2 regions of the Pseudomonas sp. c313 genome follow, and region 1 is predicted to be linked to the other one. Evidence: riboswitches for the same ligand, from Rfam matches in the RefSeq annotation. Region 1 holds a riboswitch; the other holds the start of a gene.
What was found. A riboswitch is a leader RNA that binds a small molecule or an ion and turns the genes downstream of it on or off. The one in region 1 is predicted to bind cobalamin.
Positions count from the first base shown of each region.

Region 2: linked by a shared signal. The riboswitch ahead of ACZRKZ_RS16405 (TonB-dependent receptor plug domain-containing protein) and the one ahead of ACZRKZ_RS05170 (CbtB domain-containing protein) in region 1 are both predicted to bind cobalamin.

Region 1 is NZ_JBUZRD010000002.1:56,928-62,462, reverse strand. It holds gene cobN (cobaltochelatase subunit CobN) at 1-852, opposite strand, end outside; gene cobW (cobalamin biosynthesis protein CobW) at 856-1,917, opposite strand; cobalamin riboswitch at 2,017-2,218, opposite strand; cobalamin riboswitch at 2,261-2,485, shown strand; gene ACZRKZ_RS05170 (CbtB domain-containing protein) at 2,582-2,770, shown strand; gene ACZRKZ_RS05165 (CbtA family protein) at 2,782-3,486, shown strand; gene ACZRKZ_RS05160 (cobalamin biosynthesis protein) at 3,483-3,896, shown strand; gene cobM (precorrin-4 C(11)-methyltransferase) at 3,979-4,725, shown strand.
Region 2 is NZ_JBUZRD010000005.1:28,929-34,463, forward strand. It holds gene ACZRKZ_RS16405 (TonB-dependent receptor plug domain-containing protein) at 1-1,841, opposite strand, end outside; cobalamin riboswitch at 1,935-2,139, opposite strand; gene ACZRKZ_RS16410 (histidine phosphatase family protein) at 2,259-2,816, shown strand; gene cobF (precorrin-6A synthase (deacetylating)) at 2,873-3,628, shown strand; gene ACZRKZ_RS16420 (alpha/beta hydrolase) at 3,640-4,371, shown strand; gene ACZRKZ_RS16425 (DcrB/PsbP domain-containing protein) at 4,398-4,964, opposite strand; gene ACZRKZ_RS16430 (monovalent cation:proton antiporter-2 (CPA2) family protein) at 5,036-5,535, opposite strand, start outside.

The DNA of each region.
Region 1 (5,535 bases):
ATTGCGGCGAAACGGTCGCAAGTGCGGCGCTTCGGGGCTGGATTGGGCGAAACCGGTGGTATTGAGAATCACCGAAGCCTGCACCTCATCCAGCAAGTCCTCGACCACCGTCAGGCAGCCGGGCTCTTTCAAACTGGCCACAGCCATGGGCAATGGGTTCAACCCCGCTGCCTGCAGGCGCTGGCAGAACACATCGATAAAGCCGGTATTGGCTGCCTGCAAATGGGAGCGGTAGAACAGCACTGCTGCCACGGGAAGATCGGGCTGCCAGTCGGCCTGCCAATCACTCAGGCACGCGTTGGCTTTATGGGGATGATAGATCGCCGTACGCGGCAGGATTTGCGGCTCGGACCAGCCATAGTCGCGCCCCAGATACCCGTTGGCCAGGCAGCGATAGAAATCCAGCGCATTGCCCAAGCCGCCCTGGCGCAGGAAGTGCCAGAGCCGATCGCGCTCTTGCGCGCTGACGGTACTCAGGCCGCTGAGTTCCGGGTCTGGACGGTCGTCACCCGGCACCAAAATCAGTTGCACACCGCGCTCGGCCAACTGCACCAAACGCTCGATACCGTAACGCCAATAACCGATCCCACCATGCAGTGAAATCAGGATGACCTTGGCGTGGCGCAGCACCTCATCGACATACAGGTCGACCGAGGCGTGGTTCTGCACCTGCATCGGGTTGGCCAGGCGCAGGCTCGGGTAATCCTCGGGCAACTGCTGGGCAGCTTCGGCCAGCAGCGCCAGGCTGGAGTCGCCGCTGCACAGGATCACCAGTTCGGCGGGGGTTTGTCCAAGGTCGGCAATGTTGTCATCCGAGACGAAACCGCCGGGCTGGGTCCTGAGCAGGTGCATGGCTTAAACGCTGAGGGCAGCGCGCAATTGCGCTTCGAGCAAGGTGGCGTCCAGTTCCTGGCCGATCAGCACCAGATGTGTGGCGCGCGGCTCATCGGCGCGCCAGGCGCGGTCGAAGTGCTTGTCGAAACGGGTGCCCACGCCCTGGATCAGCAGGCGCATTGGCTTGTTGGGGACTGCGGCGAAGCCCTTGACCCGCAGGATGCCGTGCTGGACCACCAGTTGGGTCAAGGCATCGAGCAGCAGGCTTTCGTCGGCTTGTGGCAGCTCGATGGAAATCGAGTCGAAGGCGTCATGGTCGTGGTCGTCTTCACCTTCGTGATGATGATCGTGATGGCTGTGGCGGCTGTCGATGTGTTCTTCGGAACCGGCGCCCAGGCCAATCAACACGTCCAATGGCACGCGACCGCTGCTGGCTTCGATGATCTTCACCGCTGGCGGCAACTCTTCAGCCACTTCCAGGCGCACGCGGGCCAGGTCTTCGGCGCTGATGAGGTCGGATTTGTTGAGGATCACCAGGTCGGCGCTGGCCAGTTGGTCGGCGAACAGCTCGTGCAGCGGCGATTCGTGGTCCAGATTCGGGTCAAGTTTGCGCTGGGCATCCACCTGATCCGGGAACGCAGCGAAGGTGCCAGCAGCCACGGCCGGGCTGTCGACCACGGTGATCACCGCATCAACGGTGCAGGCGCTGCGAATTTCCGGCCATTGGAAGGCCTGGACCAACGGTTTTGGCAGGGCCAGGCCCGAGGTCTCAATGAGAATGTGGTCGAGGTCGCCGCGACGGGCTACCAGCTCGCGCATTACCGGGAAGAACTCTTCCTGGACGGTGCAGCACAGGCAACCGTTGGCCAGTTCATACACGCGGCCGTTGGCTTCTTCTTCGGTGCAACCGATGGAGCACTGTTTGAGAATTTCACCGTCAATGCCCAGCTCGCCGAATTCGTTAACGATCACGGCGATGCGGCGGCCCTGAGCGTTGTCGAGCATATGGCGCAACAAGGTGGTTTTACCCGAACCGAGAAAGCCGGTAACGATGGTGACGGGGAGTTTGGCCAGTGTTTTCATCGGATGCCCTTTGGCAAGGTGGCGGGCAGACGGGACGATTGGCCCTGCGGCGGCGCGCAGAAGCCCATTTCGCCACCGGATCACCCCGCCCGGTTGAAAGTTGAGAATCGTAGCGAGGCAGGTCTCCTGGCTTGGGGCTTGCCGGTCTTGCGACTGGCGCTGGCTGCGCCTTCCCGCCTTGTTCAGGCAGTGGCGTGGCAGTCAGATCAACCCTTTACAGTTGCGGGGGCAGCCGCGGCATCAACCGCGTTCCCTTCTTAGCTTCGACCTGGGCCGAAGAACCTCGAAGGCGCAAGGCTACAGGGGCTCGGTCAATTTGACTACCATCCCTCACCCATGCTCTCCTACACATCTTGTTTCGGGTGCCCTTCACAGGGTGAAACGGGAAACCGGTAAATCATGTGCTTGACTCAAGCCATGACCAGTCCGGTGCTGCCCCCGCAACGGTAAGCGAGCGAAGCATCAGATCCACTGTGCCGAGATGGCATGGGAAGGCGATGCTTTTAGGTCGACTCTTTTCAAGAGCCCCCTCGCAAGCCCGGAGACCGGCCCGATCAATCAAATAACAAACCCGCGGTGGGCGGGCGCTGTTCAGAACTCTGCGTGCCTGGCTCGCAGGGTTTTCATGCGCTCGTTTCACCCTGACACTCGAAAGGGACGTGCCATGTCGATCATCAGCAGCACCTCGCATACCGCAAGCAACACCGCCACCTTGAGCCAACGCCTGACCGCCGCCATCGGTGCGTCGATTCTGGGCGCGTGCCTGGTGTATTTCGCCGGTTTCTCCCATATTGAGGCCGTGCACAACGCCGCCCACGATACCCGCCACAGCGCCGCGTTCCCGTGCCATTGAGACCTGCCAACATGATCAAGCGAATTGCCCAAACCGCAGGTTTCACTGGCCTGTTGGCTGCCCTGTTGCTGACCCTGCTGCAAAGCTTCTGGGTCGCGCCGCTGATTCTCCAGGCGGAAACCTTCGAAAACGCCCCCGCGGCTACCCAGGTGCATGAGCATGCCAACGGCACCGCTGCCGCTCACAGCCACGACGCCGAAGCCTGGGAGCCGGAAAACGGCTGGCAGCGCGTACTGTCCACCACGGGCGGCAACCTGGTGGTCGCGGTCGGCTTCGCGCTGATGCTGGCCGGCCTCTACACCTTGCGTGCGCCAACCCGCACCGCTCAAGGCCTGCTGTGGGGCCTGGCGGGTTATGCAACCTTCGTCCTCGCGCCAACCCTTGGCCTGCCACCGGAACTGCCGGGCACTGCTGCGGCTGACCTGGCGCAACGGCAAATCTGGTGGATCGGCACGGCCGGTTCCACTGCCGCCGGTATTGCGTTGATCGTGTTCGGTCGCAACTGGCTGCTGAAAGTGTTGGGCGTGGCAATCCTGGCGGTGCCCCATGTGATTGGCGCGCCGCAACCGGAAGCCCATTCAATGCTGGCTCCTGAAGCGCTGGAAGCGCAGTTCAAGATTGCCTCGCAATTGACCAACGTTGCCTTCTGGCTGGCCCTGGGCCTGATCAGCGCCTGGCTGTTTCGCCGTAACCGTGACGATCAATACTCGGCATGACCACTGACAACACAGCGCCGACCCTGGTGGTCGGCCTGGGTTGCCAGCGTGGCTGCGACACTGACACCCTGCTTGCCCTGTTCAACAAGGCCCTCGACGAGGGCGGCATCGATCGCCAACGCATCACTGCACTGGCCAGTATTGATCTCAAACAGGATGAACCAGGGCTGTTGGCATTGGCCAAGGCCTTGAACCTGCCGCTGCAGTTTTTCAGTGCCGGGCAATTGGTATTGTATGAACCCCGGCTGAGCCACAAGTCGGCTATCGCCTTCGCCCATACGGGCTGCCATGGCGTTGCCGAAAGTGCCGCCCTGGCCTTGGCTGAACACTTGGCCCAGGGGTCGGCGAGGCTGCTGATCACTCGTCAGAAAAACGCCCAGGCCACCTTTGCGTTAGCCAGTTGCGGCTAAAATCTCGATAATCGCCAGCCTTGATCATGAGCAATCTTCATCTGAAGCCTTGCACGCTTGTTTTTTTGCATAGGAAACCGTCATGACCGTCTTTTTCATCGGTGCGGGCCCCGGCGATCCCGAACTGATTACCGTCAAGGGCCAGCGGCTGATTCGCAGCTGCCCGGTGATCATTTATGCGGGCTCGCTGGTACCGGCCGCCGTGCTGGAAGGTCATCAGGCCGAACAGGTGATCAACAGCGCCGAACTACACCTTGAGCAGATCATCGGTTTGATCAAGGCCGCCCACGAAAACGGCCAGGACGTGGCACGGGTGCATTCCGGCGACCCTAGCTTGTATGGTGCGATTGGCGAGCAGATTCGCTGGCTGCGGGAGCTGGGCATTCCCTTCCAGATCATTCCGGGCGTGACAGCCGTGGCCGCCTGTGCGGCGCTGCTGGAGGCTGAACTGACCCTGCCGGATATCGCCCAGAGCGTGATCCTGACCCGCTATGCCGATAAAACTGCGATGCCGGCGGGAGAGTCATTTAGTAGTCTGGCCAGCCACGGTACGACTATGGCGATTCATCTGGGGGTCAATCATCTGGAGAAGATCGTCGCTGAACTGCTGCCTCACTACGGCCCCGACTGCCCGATTGCCGTGGTGCATCGTGCAACCTGGCCAGATCAGGATTGGGTTATCGGTACGTTGGCGGATATTGCCGAAAAGGTAGCGGCCAAGGGGTTCAGGCGGACGGCGTTGATTGTGGTGGGCCGGGTGTTGGCCAGTGACGGTTTCAGCGAGTCATCGTTGTATCGCGCAGGTCATGCGCACTTATATCGGCCTTGAGTATTCCCGGATGCTAATGCAAAACCCTGTGGGTTGGGTTGGGTTGGGTTGGGTTGGGTTGGGTTGGGTTGGGTACATATCCGTTATTTTAGTCAGGGCGGCTTAGGGTTACGCCCTTACGGCGTGTCACTTTTGAAAAGAGCCCAAAAGTAACCAAAAGGCTCTTGCCCCACCACTTGGTGCCTCGCCTAGGCTCGGCATGCCTTCACTCCGGCATTGCTCCGTGGGCCGCCGCGATGGGCCATCCTTGGCCCAGCGCGGCTAAACCGGCGTCCTGCCGGTTTACCCACGGATCAATGCCTGCGTTCAGCCATCGTGGTTAACGGGGCGCCTTAGATCAAAAGCAAAAGCAAAAGCACGGCGGCCTGGTAGCCGACCTGAGTGGTGAAAAGCAAGAGCGGACCCACTGCCACCTGTAGGAGCGAGCTTGCTCGCGATGGTCGTTAACGATGACGCTGGCTCCCTGAATCACCGCGGTGCCCTCAGGTTCTTCGCGAGCAAGAACTAGGCGTCCCCCTCGCTCCTACAGAAAAACGGATGGCTCTTGATCTGCCTGCCCATAAAACCAGAGGCCGAACGCAGGTGTTGCGCAGTGGGTAAACCGGCAGGACGCCGGTTTAGCCGCGCTGGGCCAGGGATGGCCCAGCGCGGCGACCCACGGTGAGGGTACGCCGAGCCTAGGCGAGGCACCAAGTGGTGGGGCTGACCATACATTTGGTTACTTTGCCGCTTTTGCAAAGTGACACGCCGTAAGGGCATAACCCTAAGTCGCCATTACCGCAGCAACGGATATGTACTCAAACCTGCCCC
Region 2 (5,535 bases), on a different contig from region 1:
CTCAGGCGATGCTGGTGCGCGCTATCCAGGTAACGATAGGCGTCGGCGTCCACCACCGAGTAGTGGCCATATTCGACTTTTTTCGAGCTAATAACATCGCGAATATAACGGATCGCACCTCCGGCCCCCCACAGTTTACTTTCCGATTCATAGCCAATGCGCGAACGGGCGAAGAAGCCTGGGATGTCATTGATAGTGACACCCGTGCGGGACTCGGTGAGGTTGCGGGTCATGTCTGCCTGCACGCTCCATTGATTGTTGAGTTGCAGCTTGGCATCCGCCTCGAAGCCGCGCATCTGAACCTGGCCCTGGACGTTGACCCACTGGATGTCGTCCATGCTGATCAGGTCGGTGATCTTGCGTCGGAACACCGTGGCGCTGGCGCTGAACTCGCGGCCCAGCAGGCTGCCCTTGTAGTCGATACCCAACTCGGCGTTGCGGCTTTTTTCCGGTTTGAGGTTGCGATTGCCCTTTTCGTCATCCTCGTTGGCGAACAGTTGCTCGGCATTGGGCAGTTTGTAGGCGCTGCCGTATTGGCCGCGCAATTGCCAGTTGTCGGTGAGGTCGTAGAGCGAGGTGAGCATGCCGACGGTGGCGCTGTCGCCACCGTCGATAGCTTCGTGACGAATGCCGATGCTGGGGTGCCAGTCGGGCAGGGCGTCGATCTTCGGCCGTAACTGGGTGTAGAGCGCGTGAGCTTGGGCCTTGTTGTTGTCGATGATCAGCACATCATCCTGGCCCTTGAACCATTGGTTATCGGAGCCGAACACCAGCACGTGGCCACCTTGCAACTCGGCCTTGCCTTCGGTTTGCACACCCCAGTCGGTAAAGCCCCAATAGTCGTTGTGGTTGCGCACCCAGCTGCCGCCGTTGGTTGTGTTGTTGACCCGCGAGTATCGCGTGTCCCAGTCATTGATATGCCCTTTGACGAAGTAACTCAGACGTTCGTTGATGCTTTGCTCGAAGGTCGCCGTGGCGATCTGTTGCACCCGGTCATTGGTGGTCTTGCGATTGTTGGTGGCCCTGGCGAAATCCAGGTTGGCATCGGCGTATTGGTAAAACAGTTCCAGCCGTGAATCGTCGCCAAAGGACTGGATCGCCTTGGCGCCGAAGGTGGTGACTTCGTAGGAGCGTTTCTTGTCGGTGACGTTGCTCATGTCGCTGTTGCGAAACGGCTGGTAGCCCTCGGAGATGTTGTGGCTGACGTAGGCCAGCAGGCCCAGGTCGCCGAAACCGTTGCTGAAAATCCGCTCGGTGCGGGCATCGCCGGTAGTCCCGCCGAAGGTGTCGACTCCCAGATTCACCTCACCGGAGGCGTCACGCGTCTGCGGGCTGCGGGTGACGATATTGATCACGCCCGCCACCGCCTGGGTGCCAAACAGCAAGCTTTGCCCGCCCTTGAGCACTTCGATGCGCTCCACGGCGTTGGCCGGCAAGGTGTCCAGGTACAGGCCGCCGTACAGGCGATTGTTCAGGCGTACGCCGTCCAGCAGGATCAAGGTGTCGTCATTGCGCCCACCCAGCAACGAGTAGGTGCCGTAGTCGAACGGGCCGTTTTTTGGCGCTATGTAGAAGCCGGGAATGAACATCTGCATGGCGCGGGTGATGTCGGCGCTGGGGCCGGCGCGTTCGATCTGTTCGCGAGTGACGATCTCGACCTTGCTGCCGTATTGCGCCATGTCGGCGACGGTAGTGGACTCTACCGAGGGGGCGGAAACGATCTGCTGCTTGAGTTCAAGGGCGTTGCCATCGGCGAGCAGCAGGGGGCTGAACAGGCAACCCAGGAGCAGGGTCGGGGTAGTCGCATAGGCGCGTTGAAAACAGGAGCATTGAAAAATCATAGTCTTCTCGAAAAGTTTCTTTCGCAGAAGCACGCAGGAGAAGGTACCGAGCACACGCCAATACCGGCCCATGCCCGCCCACCGCAGGATTTTGCCAAACAGATACTCCAGGCCGGTCTCCGGGCTCACGCGTCTGGAACCCTTCACCTTCCCATGGCGGTTTGGCCACAGTGGTGTGTCGAAGAGGTCACGCGTATACCGTTGCGGGGGCAGCACCGGACTTGCTCGGATGAGCGTACCGGTTTCCCGTTTCACCCCATGCACGGCGGCATGAGGCACCTGAAACAGGGCAGCATCTGAACATTCGCAAGTCCGCTCGTCAACTTGGCGGGGAAATTTGCGAACAATTGGCTTGTCAGGCAAGGGGCTGGCGCAGTATTGACTGCACACGTGATTCCCACACCAGAGGAGAAGGGGATGCAGGCCACACGTTTGACCCTTGTTTGCCACGCCACGACGCCGTATCAGAAACGCGGTCAATTCCCTATCGACCAGTCTCTGGAGATGGATTGGCGGCAGGTGCCGTTATCGCTGGCCGGGCGTTTCAAGAAAAACCTGCGCCTGCTCTGTGGTCCTGAAGCCCGAACCCGGCAAACGGCAACGTTGTTCGGCAACGGCGCAAAGGTCGATGAAGCCTTGCGCGATGGTGATTTCGGCAGTTGGCAGGGCCAGGACCTCGACGAGGTCGACCGCGACGAGTTGATGACCTGGCTTACCGACAGCACCAGCGCCCCTCATGGTGGCGAGTCGGTGCAACAGGTCTGCAAGCGGGTAGGGCAGTGGATGCAAACCCTCGAAGCTAATCCAGGACACGTGGTGGCGGTGACCCATCCCTTCATCATCCGTGCTGCCTTGCTGCACGTCATGCAATGTCCGATCGCGATGTTCTATCTGATCGACGTGGAGCCGCTGTCATCCACCGAGCTGCGTTTCAACGGTGTCTGGCGCCTGCGCCTGGAAACTCACGCCTCGTAGCCGGAACATGGCAAAATCGCCGCCCCGCATTGAGAACACCTCATGAAGACTTTCCCATGAAGAGCATCCTGATCATCGGCATTGGCGCCGGCAACCCCGACTACATCACCATGCAGGCGGTCAAGGCGCTCAACCGCACCGACGTGTTTTTCCTGATGGACAAGGGCCAGAGCAAGGACAAGCTGATCGACCTGCGTCGGGAAATCTGCGAGACCTATATCACCGATCACGACTACCGCTTTGTCGAGGCTGATTGCCCCGAGCGAGTACGCGGTGAAATCGACTACACCACCGCTGTGCAGGACCTGAATCGCGACAAGCAGCAGACCTTTGAGCGGATGATCAACGAACAAATGGCCGATGGTGAAGTGGGCGCATTCCTGGCGTGGGGCGACCCGGCGCTGTACGACAGCACCATCCGCATCCTCCAGGCAATCCTCGCCACTGGCCGCTGTGAATTCGAGTTCGAAGTCATCCCCGGCATCACCAGCGTCCAGGCCCTGGCGGCCCAGCACAAAGTGCCGCTGAACCGCATCGGCCGGTCCATCGAGATCACCACAGGTCGCCGGTTGGCGGCGGGGCAGGTCAGTGACGCCGATACGTTGGTGGTGATGCTCGATGCAGAGGACTCCTACCGCACCGTGGCGGACAAGGACATGGATATCTATTGGGGCGCCTACCTCGGTACGCCGGACGAGATCCTCATCAGCGGCAAGGTGGCTGAGGTTGCCGATGAAATTGAGCGTGTGCGCAAGGCGGCGCGCCAGGCCAACGGCTGGATCATGGACACTTATTTGCTGCGCAAGCCTTGAGGTTGATCCCCATGTTCAAACTGATCGTCTTGGCGCTGACGTTGTGTGCGGGTGCCGCCCACGGCCAATCTGCCCTGCACACGGATTTGCCGCTGTCGTACCTGGAGCAGACTCAAAGTGATTCACGCAACCAGCCCCTGGTGATTTTTCTCCATGGGTTTGGCAGCAATGAGCAGGACCTTTTCGGTCTCAGGGATGAACTGCCGTCGACCTGGAGCTACCTGTCAGTTCGAGCACCGGGAACGGTGGATGAGGATGGCTATCGCTGGTTTCGCAAGACGCCCGGCAATGGCGACTACGATGGCGAGACCGTCGATTTGCAGAGCAGCGCACGGCTGATCGAGGACTTTGTCGCCCAGGCCACGGCCAAGTATCACACCCAGAGCGACCGAGTATTCCTGGTGGGGTTCAGCCAGGGAGCGATCATGTCGTACGAGGTGGGCTTACGGCAGCCGCAAATGCTGCGGGGGATCGCGGCGTTGAGTGGCAGCGTGTTGCCGGTGCTCAAGGCTCAGCTCAAGACTCAGTTCAAGCCGGATGAGCAACTGGGCAAGCTGGCGATTTTTATCGGCCATGGCACGTTGGACCAAGCGTTGCCGTATGCCTCGGCCACGCGGGCCAATGAGGTGTTGTCGGGCCTGGGGCTGAAACCGGAGTTTCATGGTTATCCGGGCATGACCCATACCATCAGTAATGCCGAAGTGCAGGACCTGAAGAACTGGCTCCAAAAGAGCCTGCCCTAAACAAAGCGATAGCCGTGGAAATCGGCTTACTTGCCGCCCGTAATCTGCTTCACCAACACGCCATGTCCCTTGGCATCATCGGCCCGGGAAATCGCCTGGATTACCAGCAGGTGATTGCCGGAGCCGGCGAAGAATGTCGAGGTCAGGGTCTTGCCGCCCCCCATGGTCGCCGTGCTGTCAACCTGACGCATGCCCAAGCCCTTGAGGACCAGCTTTATTTCGCCCAGTTTCTTGAAGTCTGGCAGGGTGGCGCTTTGCTCCTTGACGAATCCAGTCACCGCGCCGTCGAGAAATTGCGGGTCGTTGTCCTTGATGGTGATGCCGTCATTACGCAGGGTCTCGGCCACGATCACCACGCTTTTGCCCGCCTGGTTGGTGTACATCGTGCCGCTGGCGCCCGCGGTGCCGTGGGCTTCATCGCCGGCCGGCAGTGCATCGGCGGTGTAGGCCTTGGGCAGGCCGAAGGTGAATTTGCCGTCCAGGGTGGAGATGGTCTGGCCGGCTGGCTTGTCGGCGGCGAACACTTGGCAGGCGCCCAAGCTTGCGGTCAGCGCGAGCGCCAAGAAGGCTGCGGTCTTGGTGAGGGTGGCCATGAAGCTCTCCAGGAAAGAACGAAGTTGCGCCGTATTCTGTCAGAAATTCGCAATGTCGTTCATGTCCATCCTCACGCCTTGTCGGACTCTTCCTCCAACCGATCCATCTCAAACAACCGCGCCAGTTCCGCGCGGGACTCCTGAGCGGACTGCATGACCTTGGCCGCGTCGTCGTACACCGCATGCTGGACGGCCAGCAGTTGCAGGTCGTGGTTCTTGAAGCGGTTGATCCGCGCATCGGCCTGGGTTTGGCTCAGGCCTAGTCCCACCAGGGTACGACGACTCATTTCCAGGCTGGAGTAGAACGTCTCGCGTACTGGTGACGCGTCCAGGTCCACCAGGCGATGGACGTGCTGGCGGTTACGGGCGCGGGCGATGATCTTCATGTGCGGGTACAGACTGCGCACCAGTTCGGCGGTCTTGATGTTGATCTCGGGATCATCCATGGCAATCACGAAAAACTCCGCCTGGTCGACCTTGGCCGCATGGAGGATTTCCGGGCGCTGTGGGTCGCCGTAGAACACCGGCATGCCGCCAAAACTGCGGGTCAGCTCGATAGTTTCCACCGAGG